Regions from separate parts of the Priestia sp. YIM B13490 genome, predicted to be linked through region 1. Evidence: riboswitches for the same ligand, from Rfam matches in the RefSeq annotation. Region 1 holds a riboswitch; each other region holds the start of a gene.
What was found. A riboswitch is a leader RNA that binds a small molecule or an ion and turns the genes downstream of it on or off. The one in region 1 is predicted to bind ZMP and ZTP.
Positions count from the first base shown of each region.

Region 2: it holds a riboswitch for ZMP and ZTP, as region 1 does, so the genes downstream of both, ACFX4R_RS12990 (phosphoglycerate dehydrogenase) here and ACFX4R_RS20065 (phosphoribosylaminoimidazolecarboxamide formyltransferase) in region 1, are expected to answer to the same signal.
Region 3: it holds a riboswitch for ZMP and ZTP, as region 1 does, so the genes downstream of both, ACFX4R_RS09010 (glutamate/serine transporter AimA) here and ACFX4R_RS20065 (phosphoribosylaminoimidazolecarboxamide formyltransferase) in region 1, are expected to answer to the same signal.

Region 1 is NZ_JBHZOT010000007.1:2,314-7,954, reverse strand. Features, by position in the region: gene ACFX4R_RS20080 (cupin domain-containing protein) at 1-54, opposite strand, end outside; gene ACFX4R_RS20075 (class I SAM-dependent methyltransferase) at 107-742, opposite strand; gene yeiL (transcriptional regulator YeiL) at 851-1,513, shown strand; gene ACFX4R_RS20065 (phosphoribosylaminoimidazolecarboxamide formyltransferase) at 1,669-2,835, opposite strand; ZMP/ZTP riboswitch at 2,885-2,963, opposite strand; gene ACFX4R_RS20060 (dihydrofolate reductase) at 3,092-3,577, opposite strand; gene ACFX4R_RS20055 (cysteine hydrolase family protein) at 3,727-4,263, opposite strand; gene ACFX4R_RS20050 (SLC13 family permease) at 4,427-5,578, opposite strand.
Region 2 is NZ_JBHZOT010000003.1:604,583-610,223, forward strand. Features, by position in the region: gene ACFX4R_RS12980 (tubby C-terminal domain-like protein) at 1-319, shown strand, start outside; gene htpG (molecular chaperone HtpG) at 350-2,227, opposite strand; ZMP/ZTP riboswitch at 2,438-2,516, shown strand; gene ACFX4R_RS12990 (phosphoglycerate dehydrogenase) at 2,685-3,884, shown strand; gene ACFX4R_RS12995 (hypothetical protein) at 4,008-4,469, shown strand; gene ACFX4R_RS13000 (DUF6143 family protein) at 4,710-5,255, shown strand.
Region 3 is NZ_JBHZOT010000002.1:720,215-725,855, reverse strand. Features, by position in the region: gene ACFX4R_RS09025 (sodium:solute symporter family protein) at 1-1,210, opposite strand, end outside; gene ACFX4R_RS09020 (DUF3311 domain-containing protein) at 1,210-1,413, opposite strand; gene ACFX4R_RS09015 (cupin domain-containing protein) at 1,791-2,390, opposite strand; ZMP/ZTP riboswitch at 2,779-2,857, shown strand; gene ACFX4R_RS09010 (glutamate/serine transporter AimA) at 2,914-4,509, shown strand; gene ACFX4R_RS09005 (DUF5105 domain-containing protein) at 4,692-5,641, shown strand, end outside.

The DNA of each region.
Region 1 (5,641 bases):
CACGTGTTGATCTTTAATATCTTTTGTAATTTCTTGAAGATTAATCTTTTCCAGCTCTAATTTCTCTAGCATTACAATTCCCCTTTATATGTTATCTATAATAAATTCAATTTAATTTCCCCATGTAAACTAAACCATTTGAACGATTTCCATTCATAGTTGTATATTCTACTTTCTTGTATTCTAAGGTTTCAAATTGATCTACCCATTCTTTCACACGTTCTTCGCTATGATGACGTAAAATGGCCCCATCTGGTAATTCAAAAACCCCGTATGTATGATACTTAGTGAGTGCCTTTTCATAACGTAATTTATTTCTTTCATCACTATTCAGTAGAAAGTCGTTGATGTAAATAATACCTCCTGGCTTTAGTACCCGTTTAATCTCATTTAAAATAGCGTTTTGTTCCTCACTTTTATGAACACATGTTAAAACTGCAAAAAGTAAGACAGCATCCAAAGAATCATTAGAAAAAGGAAGCTTCCCACTTTGAATAACTTGAAAATCGATTTCTGAGTTATGAGACTTAGCTCTTTTAATCATTTCTTCTGAAAAGTCTACACCATGTAAATTGTTATAATCGTAACTTCTTAATTCCAATAAAGTCCGTCCATACCCACAACCATAATCTAATATGGCAGCATTGTGATTAACATGTGTTAGGAATAATTCAGGTTGAAAAGGCGTAGTAAATTCTTTTTTATTAGCTACTTCATTCCAATATTCATCTTGTTTGATCATCTTTATGAAACAACTCCCTATTGATCTATCAACTTTTATTGCATCATAGCATGTAAAAACATAAAATAATGTGAGATATCTCATATTTTTATAATAGTAGGAGAAAAAATGAAATTTTTAAACGAGCCTATGCAAAGTTACTATATCGAGAAATACTCTATTCAATCACTTTTTTCCTTTCCAATTACTCCATTTATTCAGGTCTGCGAATTTGAACGTGGTGAATTTATCTATAAGGAAGGCTCCTATCCTCAATATATTTATTATCTTGTTGAAGGTAAGGCAAAACTCTATGTTACACACGAAAATGGGAAAGTGTCCTTGATTAATTTTTTACAAGCTCCAACATTTATGGGGGAAGTGGAACTATTAAATTCACAAAGATATTCTAAAGCTATACAAACTGTCACTAAAACCATTTGTTTAGCTATTCCTATTAACACCTGTAAAAATAAGCTCTTAACAGATGTAACATTTCTCAGATATTTATGCAGTTTTTTAAGTGAGAAAGCAACTAAAATTTCAGCAAAGTATACACAAAATCAGGCCTATCCACTCGAGAACCGTCTTGCTGCTTTTATAATGTTGTCGGCTGATGATAACTTTTATAAAGAAAAACATACTGAAGTATGCGAATACTTGGGTGTATCATATCGCCATCTACTCCATGTACTAGCCCAGCTATGTAAATCAAAGACTATTGAAAAGCAGTCGCGAGGTTACATTATTAGGGACAAAGAACGTTTGAAAAAATTAGCTGAATTAAATTAAAGACACTCATAATAACCTCGTTTCATAAGAAAGATGACTATATGTAAATGATATAAAATGTAGTTGCCATAATCGCATGTATCGAAAACATTCTAGAAGAGCCAATCCCTTTATAAGTCTTGGCTCTTTTGGGCTAATCATATTTAATTCATAGCTCAATGATGGAATACACGTATACCTGAATGTGCCATGATCATCCCATATTCATTTGCTGCCTGTGTAACTTGTTCATCTCGTAAAGAATTTCCTGTTTGAACCACATATTTAACGCCACTTTGAGCCGCACGATCGATATTATCACGGAAAGGTAGAAAAGCGTCGGATGCATAGGAAACGCCTTTTAATCTTTTTAGCCATTCTCGTTTTTCACTCTTACTTAGCCTAGCAGGGACCTCCTCAAAACATTGTTTCCAGTGCTCATTTTCTACCTCAGTAATATCATCATTCAGCCATCCATCAATTGCATTATTAACTTCTACACGAGAAATGCCTTCTCTGAACTTCATGTTAAGGGCTCTTGGATGTTGTCTTAGCCACCATTTATCAGCTTTTTCAGCAGCCAACCTCGTACAATGAATACGGGACTGCTGTCCAGCACCAATTCCAATTGTTTGGCCATCTAATGCGAAACAAATGGAGTTTGATTGTGTATATTTTAATGTAATAAGAGCAACAAGAAGGTCTCTCTTTGCATGATCAGGGATATCACATTGAGTCGTAACAATCTGATTGAAAACTTCTTTCCCAATCTGTACATCATTTCTTTGTTGTTCTAGAGTAATGCCAAATATCGTTCTTTTTTCAATTAGATCAGGCACATAATTTGGATCAATCTCTAAAATTAGATATTTTCCTTTCTTTTTCTGTTTCAAAATCTCTAGTGCTTCTTGAGTGTAGCTTGGTGAAACAATCATATCAGAAACCTCTGTTTTGAGGAGATTAGCTACAGTTATATCCACTTCATCACTAAAAGCAGCACAATCTCCAAATGAAGACATCCTATCTGTCCCACGCGCTCTTGCATAAGCAATCGCTAATGGAGACAGGTCTAGGCCTTTAACAAAATAGGATTCAGTAAGTGTCTCATTTAGTGGAGAGTACACAGCTGCACCTGCTGGACTTACGTGTTTAAAGGATGCAGCTGCAGGTTGATCAGTAGCCTGTCGAAGCTCCCGAACCAGTTGAAAAGCGTTTAATGCATCTAGAAAGTTAATATAACTCGCTTCTCCATTTAAGATTTTAATAGGCGTGTTTTTAGCATTCTGAACTTTAGCTTTACTTTGATTTGGGTTCATTCCGTACCGTAAACCAATCTCTTTCATGTAAAAAATCCCCTTTCTAAATAAAAAAAGTATTTGAACTCATGTTCAAATACTTTGCCCAGGCGTACGGCCGTTATCTATGTGCTTCCTCATGGTCCTCCATGTTTACGCCAGTAACACATAGTCTGTTTTATAGGTAAATTTTACATAATAAAAGTAATTTTAACAATACTTTTATCTAAATTTTTCTTTTTAAATTATATATTATATACTAATCTAATTTACATAAAAGGTATTTATTGGTATCTTAACTTAATTAGTTGATTTTTTCATATACATGAAAGTAATGTTCATAATGATTTCTTTCATCTTCAATACCTTTTTCAACCGATAACTCTTTCCATAGAGAAAAATCAAACTCTGGAAAGAAGCGATCACCTTTGAAATAATGATTGATTTTAGTTATGTACAATTTATGAGTGTAGGGTTGGAATTGTCGATAAATTTCCTCTCCTCCAAGGATAAATACTTCTTCCCCTTCGCACATGGAAAGAGCTTGTTCAACTGAATGAGCTATATAACAACCTGGAGCTTTATAATTTTCATTTGTGGTCATTATAATATTTTTACGTCCCTCCAGAGGTTTTCCGATGGATTCATAATTCTTCCTACCTAAAATAATTGAATGCCCCATAGTAACTTTTCTTAGATATTTCCAATCATTTGGGAGTCTCCAGGGAATATCATTATCCTTCCCAATTACATTTTCTTTTCCTACAGCAACCATTGCAGATATGATCATATGGTCCCTCCCCCCTTTTCTTTAATTTTAACAAATAAAGGAGGACTAGATGTATATCCTATACGAAATTAGTTACCATAATGTGCGTTCCAGGAACAAAAAACAGCCTTTGAAAGGCTGTTTTTTCCTTTGAAAAGTTATTTATTAGATTAAAATATAATTTTCTTTACTTCTTTTAATGTAACGAATCTGCCGCCTAGAATATTATTATGATGTTCTACTATTTTTGAAGCTGAAAGCACAGCCGTATCAAATGTGCTATGAGCATCTTTTACTAAGATATTCTCTTTATAACCTAAGCTATATGCTCTTCTACAAGTAGTATCTAAACAAAATTCAGTTTGCATCCCTGCAATGACTAATCTTCCAATTTCAAGTTCCTGAAGTTTTTTATGTAGAGTTGTTTGATAAAATGCGTCCCAAGAAGATTTTTGAATAACTATGTCTGTTGGTAAGGGGCTAACATCACGATGGATTTCCCATGTGACTTTTCCTTCACTAAGCATACTATTATAACTAGGGTCTGTATGCTGGATATAGATAATTGGCACATTAGATTGGTGAGCTTTTTCCCTTAGATAAGTAATATTTTGAAGCACTTGCTGTTCATTCCATAAAGATCCACCTTCATAAGAAAACATGATGTTTTGGACATCTATAAGCAACAAAGCCGTTTTTTTACTCATTTCGTTGTATCCCCCTATTGAGTTATGTGGAAAAAAATTAAAAATACTATTATATCAAATTAAAATCTCATAATAAAAAACCAATTTCTCAGTATTAAAATTTGAGAAATTGGTTTTTTTATATTGGTAGAACCCCAAAGTTGTTTAAACCAATTACTTTGTATTAAAAGAAATGTTGATTTTTCATCGTAAAATAATAAACAAGAGTTAAAAGAGCTAAAATCGAAAAGTTATAAAAGCTAAACCTTATAAGGTACATTTTACTTTTTTGTGGATCTCTCTTAATAAAAAGTTTAAATGAAATTACACTTGCGAGGGAAGCCACAATCGTGCCAAGTCCACCTAAATTCACACCTACTAATAAAGGCTGCCAATTCACGGAGAATTTTGATAAAAAGATCGCAGCTGGTACATTGCTTATCAGTTGGCTTAAAATTATGGAACTGAAAAAGATAGATGTGGGACTTTTGAGATTTTCGTTGGCAAATGTCTGTACTACCTTTAATTCCGATATGTTTCCTATAAATATAAAAAAGCATATAAAAGTAATAAGCAATAAATAATCAATTTTCTTCAATAATTTTATGTCAAGTATACATGCGGTTCCCAATACGATGATAAACGCAAGTTTATAGCTTAAAACCCCTAGTATGGATACAGATATGATGCCAAATAGTATTCCCCATACTGTTGCTTTTTTTTTATTATTTATAGGAATATACGGAAGTTCCATTTCCAATGTTTTACTATTCAATCTTTGATTAAGAAAGAATAACAGAATAATTCCAAGAACCACTAATAGAAGGATTGTTGTGAAAAATTGTATAGGCCTTATTCCGTAGTTAGTAAATATGAAAAGATTTTGAGGATTTCCCATTGGAGTTAGACTGCTTCCAATGTTAGCCGCAATTGTCTCTAATATAACAGTATCTAACATAGAAGTTTGTATAATCTTACTAATTATAAGTGTTAATGGTACAAATGTTATTAATGCAACATCATTCGTTACAAGCATGGAACTAAAAAAGCATAATAAAATTAGGATTGCTGAAACACTTTTACTATTATGACATTTACTTAGTATAGCAATGGCGAACTTATCCAATAGTTTAAGCTCTTCCAGAGCCTTAACTACGAGCATAAGATTAAATAAACTGACTAATACTTTAAAATTTATATATTCTAGCTTTGGTGCATGGAATAAACAGCTTAAGATTGCTAACAAGAGTGATATGGTAAATACGATGTCTTTTTTAAAAAATCCACATTTCAATTTCATTTTTTTTTCGTTTTCTACATAAATATATTCTTTCATCAATCCCCCTCCAGTATTATCTATTCTACTACACACCCCTGTTTCTTGCATTTGAAATCTCAA
Region 2 (5,641 bases), on a different contig from region 1:
TATTGATCACGTGAAAAAACACCGGTGGGTGATAAAAGAAAATGGAAAAACAGTGGGGCATCTATTAGGTAAAGGACTAATTAAAAACGAAGGAGCACAAGAAATTAGATGGGGAAATAACGTCTACATGTTAAGCAGTCATGAAGCTATAGAGGAAGCGTGTATTTTTAATCAAAAAAGAGAAAAAGTCGCAGAGTTTAAATCAGACCTTTTTCATTTTAAAGAAGGCAAACACTCAATAAGAGTAACAGAAGAACTGCCCGTACCCATTTTTATCGCTTCTTACTATATAACTACTTTTATTATGCCATACATATAATCAGGCGCAGAATGATTCTGCGCCTGATTTTTATATCATGATTTTACAAATATCATTTGTGAATTCAACGGGATCACTAATAGATAAGCCTTCAATTAGAAGAGCTTGGTTATATAATAAATTTGTATAAAGGTCTAATTTCCCTTTATCATTTTCAAATGCATCTTTTAAAGAAGCAAATACATCATGATTTACGTTAATTTCTAACACTTTTTCTGCTTTTACATGCTGATTGTCAGGCATCGCACTTAAAATTTTCTCCATTTCAATCGTTACTTCACCATCAGCTGATAAGCAAACGGGATGTGTTTTTAAACGTTTAGACGCGCGCACATCTCCTATTTTTCCCCCCAAAGCTTTTTTCATATAGTCAAATAGCTCTTTATTTTCTCTTTCCTCAGACTCATTGAGCTGTTCTTCTTCTGCTTCAATCCCTAAGTCACTGCTTGAAACAGATTTAAATTCTTTTTCTTCGTACGTCATTAACATTTTAATCGCAAATTCATCGATATCTTCTGTAAAATATAGAATTTCGTAACCTTTATCTGCAACCAATTCTGCTTGAGGAAGCTTTTCAATTCGGTCGTACGATTCGCCTGATGCATAATAGATATACCTTTGATCCTCAGGCATGCGCGATACATATTCGTCTAGTGTTACGAGCTTTTTCTCTGTAGAAGAATAGAATAAAAGCAGGTCTTTTAATACGTCTTTGTTGCTGCCAAAGTCACTGTAAACACCGTACTTCAGCTGGCGGCCAAATGATTCATAAAACTTCTCGTACTTTTCACGTTCGTTTTTAAGTAAGCTTTTTAATTCATTTTTGATTTTCTTGCCGATGTTTTTGGCAATCAGCTGAAGCTGTCGGTCTTGCTGCAAAATTTCACGTGAAATATTAAGAGATAAATCTTCAGAATCTACCATACCTTTTACAAAGCTAAAGTAATCTGGAAGAAGATCTGCACATTTATTCATAATTAAGACGCCGTTTGAATACAGTTCAAGCCCTTTTTCAAATTCTTTTGAGTAGTAATCAAACGGACTATTTTCTGGAATAAATAAAATGGCATTGTAGCGAATCGTTCCATCCACATTAATATGAAGGTGAGTGAGCGGTTTATCAAATCCGTAGCGCTTTTCTGAATAAAACTGCTCATAGTCTTCTGAAGTCAATTCATTTTTATTTTTCTTCCAGATCGGTACCATACTGTTGATAACTTGCTCTTCTGTATAATCTTCTAGCTCGTTATCAGAACCTTCTTTAGGACGTTTTTCCGTTATGTCCATTTTAATCGGGTAGCGGATAAAGTCTGAATACTTTTTAATAATCTCTTTTAAACGATAATCTTCTAGATACTCATCATATGTTTCATCTTCTGTATTTTCTTTAATTTTTAAAATAATTTGAGTCCCAACCGTTTCTTTTTCGCAAGGTTCGATTGTATAGCCATCAGCACCAGTAGATTCCCATTTATAGGCTTCATCGCAGCCTAACGCTTTACTAATCACGGTCACGACATCTGCCACCATGAACGCTGCGTAAAACCCAACGCCGAATTGGCCGATAATCGTGTGCCCGTCCTTTGTTTCATTTTCGTTTTTAAACGCAAGGGAACCGCTTCGCGCAATTGTGCCCAAGCTGCTTTCAAGCTCTTCTTGCGTCATGCCAATTCCAGTATCCGTAATGGTTAAGGTACGGTTAGTTTTATCTGGTGTTACTTTTATGTAATAGCTTTCTTTGTTAAAACGCAAGGAGTCGTCTGTTAAGGCTTTGTAATAAATTTTATCGATTGCATCACTTGAATTTGATAGAAGTTCTCTCAAAAATACTTCTTTTTGAGAATAGATGGAATTAATCATCATCTCTAATAATCGCTTTGATTCAGCTTTGAATTCTTTTTTTGACATAAGAAATTCTCCTTTCCAAATAGGGCTTATAAAATAATTAGCACTTGAGTGGATAGAGTGCTAATCACTCTTCTTATTTAACATGTATTAGGGTATTTGTCAATATATTAGGAGATTCGCTAAAGAGATTAAAAATTAGACTGAAAAAAGCAAACTTTTAAAAAAAGGTTGAACGTTCTGAAAGAGTTTGCTAGAATATACTTAATTTCAAAGACTATATGTGACTGGCGAAACGCGGATAACCGTGAGGAAGCATATAGTGACGTAGCCGTTCGCCTGGGCAGAGGTAAGGGATTAATACATATCTCTTACCTCTTTCTGTTTAGGGGGAGAGGATATAGAAGTTATCACATATGTAGGCTAAAAAACCAGACTTTTTAAAAAAATAAAAATGAAGTTCCTTTATCCAAAGGTAAAAACATGTAAAACTACGATGATAATCAGAGGAGAGTACAAAATGAGCACATTAACATTAAAAAAAGTACAAACAATCAAAACATTAAACAACATTGCACAAAAAGGTCTAAATGTTTTTAATCAAGAAGGTTATCAAATTGACAACGACAGCGAAAGTCCAGATGCGATTGTCGTGCGTAGCTTTAACATGCACAGCATGGCATTTGACCAAAATTTAAAAGCTATTGCACGAGCTGGAGCAGGGGTTAATAATATACCGGTGGACGCTTGCACGGAGCAAGGTATCGTTGTATTTAATACGCCAGGAGCTAATGCAAACGCAGTAAAAGAAATGGTTTTAACTACAATTATGGCTTCTTCTCGTAACTTATTTGCTGGAGTTGAATGGACAAAAGGATTGGATGGCCAAGGTGATCAAATTCCTAAGTTAGTTGAAGCAGGTAAAAAACAGTTTGTTGGAAAAGAAATCAAAGGTAAAACGTTAGGCGTTATTGGTTTAGGTGCAATTGGTGCTCTTGTAGCAAACGATGCGCTTGATTTAGATATGGACGTAATTGGTTTTGATCCATTCATTTCTGTTAATACAGCTTGGAATTTGTCTCGCAACGTACAGCGTGCAATGTCTCTAGAAGAACTATTTGCAGCATCTGACTATATTACGGTTCACGTTCCATTAACGGACGATACAAAAGGTGTTTTCAATAAAGAAACGTTTAGCATCATGAAACCTGATGTTCATATTTTGAACTTCTCACGCGGTGAGCTTGTAAACGAAGAAGATATGAAAGCTGCTCTTGAAAGTGGAAAAGTTGGAAGATACATTACAGATTTCCCAAATCAAAATGTCTTGAACATGAAAAATGTTGTGCCAATTCCTCATCTAGGGGCATCAACTCAAGAATCAGAAGAAAACTGTGCGGTAATGGCAGCACGTCAAGTGAAAAATTTCTTAGAAACAGGAAACGTTAAAAACTCAGTGAACTTCCCGAATGCATCTCTTCCTTACACTGGGAAAAAACGCGTAGCTGCTTTCCATCACAACGTGCCGAATATGGTAGGACAACTTACGCAAGTATTCTCAAACTACAATTTAAACATCGCAGATATGGTGAACAGAAGCCGCGGTGAATATGCGTATACAATGATCGATATTGACAATCAAGTAAGTGACGAGATTGTGCCTGAGCTAGAAGAAAAAATCGGTCAAATTGAAGGAATTATTACAAGTCGTATTATCTAATTTGGTTCCCATCATATTTTAGTGTTACAGCCCTAACTTAGAAAAGTTAGGGCTGTTTTTACATGGTGTTTACCTCATATCAATTCCTTCATTCTCATAGCATATAGAAATACCTTTAAAGAGGTGAACGTTTTGTCAGGAGAACTGATAGGAATTTTGATAGGGTCGCTCATCGCGCTGGCAGGAACATTCATTACGTCTGTTGTAGCTATAGTGATGTCGAAAGAGCAATACAAACAAGAGCTTCGCAAAGCATTTATCCAAAAGAAAGTTGATGCCTATACCCATGTGTGTCAAGTTATTCTAGCTATAAAAAACGATTTACTTACAAAAACTGTTTCTTCAGCTGGCTTAAACTGGACGGCTCAATCTATTAACAAAATAGCAGATGTGTGTATTACGGAAGGGCTATGGATCGATGAAGAAGACAGCAAAAAGCTGGAGGTTCTGCAGAAGCAACTTTCAAAATTTGTATTTGATGAAATAGAACTGTCTAGACATGATATTCTCACAGCCTGTTATGAAATTGTTGAATATTGCGAAAAAAAGGTAAGGATTCTTCATTCTATGACTACAAAAGAATAGGTGATTACTACTTTAAGAAGTGATAGTAGAAGTATTAAAAAAGCATCGGAATATAAAGTCAAAAAACAATCCGTTTATACACCAGCAGTCGACGAGGGCATTAAGCGATAGGAAAAGATAGGCTCAGTACCGGGTCTATCTTTTTGCGTTTATATAAAGATTAAATATATTTCTAAATGCATGTGTCCAAGCATTTATAGAAAAACTTCATAAAATATAGTACAGAAAGGAGATGATTGTATGTCGAATTACGAGTCGAGTAAACCTTATATTAAAGCCGTTAATATACCTAATCCTTTATATCAATCTTTAAAAGGAGACTATTTTGTCGGACAAACTGAGCCTATTCGTTTTGGTGGAAATAGAAATGCTTGGGGCGGGTTAGTTAACCCTTCCGGCTCCGGAGTAGATTTATTTGTGAATGCTTTTACTATCACTAACTATTCCAACGAACCTTTTACTGCTGAAATTTGGTTTAATTCTATCCCGCCTGGAAAAGGAACAACTTCAGATAATGTGAGTCCAGCAAATACTACAATACGTTCAAAGCCAAAAGGGAAAATTAAATTTGCAGAAATGGTAAAAGGCTTTCCTACCAAAGGGGTAAACGTATTTAACCGTGTTGTTCCGCCGAAAAGTACATTAGTAAGTGATGAAGATGGAAAATTTATCTTTCCAAACAACGGTTCATACGTTATTTTCCTAGTTTCTCCGGGAAATAAAGAAATTAAAGCTGAAATTGCATATGGATGGTTTGAAAAAAACGTAAGAAGGACTGTTAACTGAATAGGTCTTAGCGATTGTATGAGAAGTGTATGAGCTATTTCATACAGTTCTTAACAAACAGTAAGTGTTTATGAAAAGAACTTTGCAGCAGCATACAAAGTTCTTTTTTATAGCTTGCGTTTTTTCGTTTGATTGTGGATATCACCCAAGAAAAACAAAGCAAGCAAAAGGATAATTCCAACTACACAAACCATTTGAATGGTATTTAAGGATGTTGATAACTAAGGGATTAAAGCGATAATACATAAAACTAAGCTACCTAGTACAATAGCAAAACGAATAACAAAGACGACTGTTATAGAACGAATGCCACATACAGCTGATATACTAATCACTTCTTTGTAGAATGAAATAACTTTTTTGTCCAGGGTATAAGCATGCTTAAC
Region 3 (5,641 bases), on a different contig from region 1:
CGGATACCCCTAGTAACTGTAGGGAAACAAGTGCTTGAGGGAATAATAAACCGAATAAAAGTGCCAGTCCAATAACAACGAAAACCATCGAACGAGTAACCATTGTTAATGTTTTACCCTGTACATTTGGATTAATTAAATCTCTGAATATATTATTTGCAAATAAGTTAGACGCTCCGATAGCCATGATAGAACATGGAATTAATGAAGCAAGAGCAATCGTTGCATAAGCTAACCCTTGGCCAATGCCGCCATATGAATATTGAATTAAGGTTAATAATGCTAATCTAGGATCCGTTGTATCTTGAGGTAATACTTGATAAGCAATAAATCCTAAGAAGATGACTAGAATTAAAACAATATTGTAAAGCGGTAAGAAAATAGCATTTTTACGAAGCGAATCTGCACTTTTAGCAGTGAAAACACCTGTAGCAGCGTGGGCCCACATGAATAAAGCTAAAGCAGATACGAGTGATGCTGTAATAAACCATGGAATGCCTTTAGGTCCTTGTGTTGGGATCGTTAATAGCTGAGGTGAATCCTTTGCAACATTGTCGATCATGTTGCCCCAGCTTCCAAAATGCATAATTGGCAGAGAAACAACCATAAATAACATAATCGCCCATACTAAAATATCTTTAATAATTGCCGTATATGTGGGACCTTTAATTCCGCTGAAAAAGGTATAAAGAGCCACAAGAAAGAATGAAAGAATAACGACTGCTTTTACGTTAATGTAGCCAGTTCCTGCAACGCGAAGAGTATCTTGAATACCGCTAAGCTGAAGATCAATATATGGAATGAGCATCAATACACCTACTATAGCAATTAAAGAGGAGAGAAATTTACTGCTAAAACGTTCTCTGGCATAATCAGCAAGCGTAGTAAGTTTGTGCTTTTTAGCAACAGTCCAAAGCTTTGGAAGAAAAAAGTATGAAATTAAAAAGGCTAAAACAGAGTAAGGAATAGCAAAAAATGCGATGCTTCCCCCCTGATAAGCTGTACTTGTAAGACCTAGGAATGTATAAGCAGTATATAAATCTGCTCCTACTAAAAGCCAGACGAGCAGGCTTCCAAAACGTCTTCCACCTACAGCCCACTCTTCAACTGAGCTTCTAGATGATTTGTCACGTCCCGCTATAAAGCCAATTGCGATAACGACAAGAACAATTGCTGATGTGATTAAAAGTGCGGTTAAATTTCCTTGCATTATTCAATGTCCCCCCAAGATTTTTGTAAACGATAAATGATAAATGTACACACAGGCGTTAAGAAGACCCATAAAAATAACCATAAATGCAAAAGAGGTAATCCAAAAATAATTGGATGAATGTTATTTACAAAAGGTAAAAAAACGAATTGAGCAATAAATGGAATGATGAATAAAATAAAAATTATGAATTTTCTGTTCAATTTTACTCCTCCTACTAAAAATTTATCTAACAATGTTCACTATGATAGCAAGTCTGACATGGTAAAGCAATAAGTTTTTTGAAAATTTCGTTATAATCTATGGAAATTTTTTTAGAAAAACAAAAAAGAGGTTATGGTGGGAGTATATTTGAAATGATTACGAAGGAAAAAAAGGGGGATAATCTAAGCGAAGTTGCTCTTGAAGCAAAAAGAGAACGGTAAAGAAGAAATTTAGTTTTGACCGGGAAGTTTTTATTATTTCGCTGAGATAAAGTATATTGCTATTGCATCATAAGAAAAGAATTTGTATGTTCAAATAGAGATTCATGGAAAGAATAAAACAGAGCAAATAAAAAAACTAGACAATAAGTGCTTGTCTAGTTCCACCACTCTGTCAGTGGTCCTTTGTCGCCATAAACAGGATCTGTTGTAGGAATAGGTACTTGTGCAATTTCATCAAATACGTGAGGGCGATCAGTTTGTTTTCCTGTTCTTAAATTGTAATCCATGCCCTCTGGATAAGCTCCAACCACTTTAAAATCAGCAGTTGACTGCAGACGCATATGCCCTGTTCCTGCAGGAAGTACGAGCACATCGCCAGCATGCACCACGATATTTTCCCCCATATGTCCACCTAGTTTTAAACGTGCAGATCCGCTAATTACACCTAGTGCTTCATGAGAATTACTGTGGTAATGGTGAAAATCATGTATGCCGCCTACCCAGCTGTTTTTCCAGTTGTGAGAATTAAAAATGCTCTCCACTTTCTCTTTCTTACTAATAAATACGTGTTCATACAACAAAACTGGAAGACGAGGGTGATTTGGAATGGTTCCGTCGTCATCAAAATAAAGAACTTTTACATTTGCATAATTCATAAGCATCCCTCTAACAATCTTTTTTCGTAATTTTCCCTGTTTTGTGCTTGCGTAAACAGAGAAGTTTGCTCGAAGTACTTCATTTGTTGCGAAGTGCATGATATGTAGGTTTTAACGTTTTCCTAAAAGAAGTCTCCCACTTCAAGCGTAGCTAAGCGGTGGGCAGTTCACTTTAGTATCTTTTCTTCATATTGTATATAAGTAAAGGGTCTAGTGCAAGAATTCTATGGATATATAGCTGTTAATTCTTATTATGTAAATGAATATTATATATTAATATAATTTTTAGAAGGTAATCTGCTCGTGGAGTAAAAGAATCAAACAACAAGAAAAGTTAGGATTTTAGTTGTTTTTTTTTGTAATTAAAAAGAGATTTCAGAAGTTTTATTCGGAATTTTACGAATAATTTATTATCTTTATAAAAGTAATGTAAACATTTTTGTGTATTGAGTAATAGAAATGAATGTTATATACTGATAAAAAATATATTCCTATATGTGACTGGCGCAACATGGATGACCATGGGGGAGCATATAGCGTATAAGCCGCGCGCCTGGGCAAACACTTGAGAAAATTCCGCAAGTGTTTTTTTTATTTTCCTAGGGAAGAGGAGTAGATTTGGATGAGCAATATGCAAAGGAAGATGGGAACATTTGCTTTAACCATGACAGGCATAGGTTCGATTATCGGTTCAGGGTGGCTGTTTGGAGCATGGAAAGCAGCTCAAATTGCGGGACCCGCGGCTATTTTTTCATGGGTTATTGGAATGGTGGTTATTTTGACCATTGCCCTATCATATGCTGAACTGGGCGCGATGTTTCCACAAGCAGGGGGGATGGTTAAATATCCTCAGTATTCACACGGATCATTTATTGGTTTTTTGGCTGCTTGGGCTAACTGGATTTCAATCGCTTCAACGATAACAGTGGAGGCTATTGCATCTGTGCAATATATGAGTACTTGGCCCTGGAAGTGGGCTCGCTGGACTCATGAATTGGTAGACAATGGCATTTTAACGTCCAAGGGGTTGGCAGTTGCGTCTTTGTTATTATTCGTTTACTTTTTTGTGAACTATTGGACGGTAAATCTCTTTGCTAAAGCAAACTCATTTATTACGATTGTTAAATTAATTATTCCTGGTTTAACGGCAGGGGCTTTATTTTTCGCTGGTTTTCATAGTGGAAACTTTTCAAGTGAGCATGGGGTTGCCCCTTATGGGTGGGCCAGTGTTTTAACGGCAGTGGCAACATCAGGTATTGTGTTTGCATTTAATGGGTTTCAAAGTCCTGTAAATATGGCAGGAGAAGCAAAATCACCTAATAAATCGATTCCGATAGCTGTAATTGGTTCAATTTTTATTGCAGGAATTGTATACATTATATTGCAAATTGTCTTTATCGGAGCAGTAAGTCCGTCATCAATTGCTGATGGATGGAATCATTTGAATTTTAATTCTCCTTTTGCTGATTTAGCGATTGCGCTTGGAATTAACTGGCTAACAATTGTGTTATACGCAGACGCATTTGTTTCTCCTTCCGGCACAGGTGCTACATATACGGCAACTACTTCTAGAATGTTATACGGGATGCAGCAAAATGGATACTTGCCAAAGATATTTGGTACTCTTCATCCACTTTACAATGTCCCGCGCCCAGCTATGTGGCTGAATTTAGCAGCTTGCTTCTTGTTTCTCTTTTTATTTAGAGGATGGGGTGTCTTAGCAGAAGTGATCTCAGTAGCGACGCTTATCTCTTATATTATGGGTCCTGTAGCGCTTATAACATTAAGAAAAACGGCTTCACACTTTTACCGTCCATTTTATTTAAAAGGGGCATCAGTTATTGCGCCATGCGGCTTCGTTTTTGCTTCCTTGACGCTTTACTGGGCAAGGTGGCCACTTACAGGTGAAGTGATCTTTATTATGGCAATTGGCCTGCCTGTTTATTTTTATTACCAAGCGAAAAATAAATGGGTGGGCTTTAAAAAAGAATTTTTAACCGGGGCTTGGATGCTTATCTATTTAGCGTGCATGATTTTTATTTCCTACATAGGAAGCGAAAAATTCGGAGGCAAAAATATTTTGCCTTTCGGATGGGATATGCTAGTGATTGCTTGCGTATCATTAGCTTTTTATTACTGGGGAATTAAAAGCGGCAAATCTAACCGATATATGAAAGAAGCTGAACAAATCAATCAAGAAAATTTTAAATCTAAATAAAAAAACACGAGCCCGTGCTCGTGTTTTTTTATTTAGGTCAGTGGAGAATTTAGACTTAGTTTTTATCAAAATATTGTAAAAAATATAGATTTTAAGGTTTAAGTATTTATACAGGGGGAACCTTTATTTGGGATAAAGTTCTAAAAAAACAAAATAAAGGGGATTGGGAAGCTGTGAAAAAAATGAATGTTTTGGCTTTGGCTTTTGTACTTATGCTAGTATTAGCGGCTTGCAACAGTTCTAAGGAAACGGGAGGATCCACTTCGGCTAAAAATAAGACGATTGAAGCATCCATTGACAGCGCTTCTTACATTTTAGTAGATAGTGATGAAGGAGCTACAAGTGAAGAAAAAGGGCTGTTGAAAGTTGATTTAAAAGTGAAAAATGTATCCAAAAACAGTATATCTTTATCAGATTATGACGGTGTGTATTTATACGAAGGAGATGAACAGCTGTCTCCAAAAACGGGAGTGAACAGTCGTGAGCTTGGACTAGAAAGCAGTGCATCTGACAAGATTGGCGCTGGAAAGCAAAAAAAATTAACATTTGTCTTTGAAGTCAAAAAAGATAAAAAGTACAAAATTGGGCTTCAGCCAAAATCATCTGATTATGATGAAGAAATCGACGAAGTGACATTAACACTGGATACGAAAAAATACGCCAAAAGCTATAATAAGCTGCAAGACCCAGAAAAAGCTCTGCAAGCTTACACAGAAGTCCTTTACTTAAACAAAGAAAACGTAGACTATGATAAATATGTAACAGCAGATAAAACAGCTGTCATAGAAGAACAGAAAAAAGCGTTTAATGAGGAATTAAAAGGTGCGTTTTCTAACAGTTTAACCGACAAAGCAAAAAAAGATTTTTTTAACATGTATAAAGATGTTTTAAAAGAAAAAGCAAGCGTGAAAACAAATGTGATTGCGAATGCAAATAATAAAGCCGTAGTAGAAGTGGAGTACACTACTCTTGATTTATCAGACTTATATTCATACGTATCGCAGCTTAAGCGAGCATACACAGATGAAACGAAAGATTACGATACAGAACACTCTGAAGAGTTTGCGGCTTCTAAATTCAAAGATATTGTAAATGAATTAGAAACGAAAGAAGGAAGGCGTCCCCTACGAAT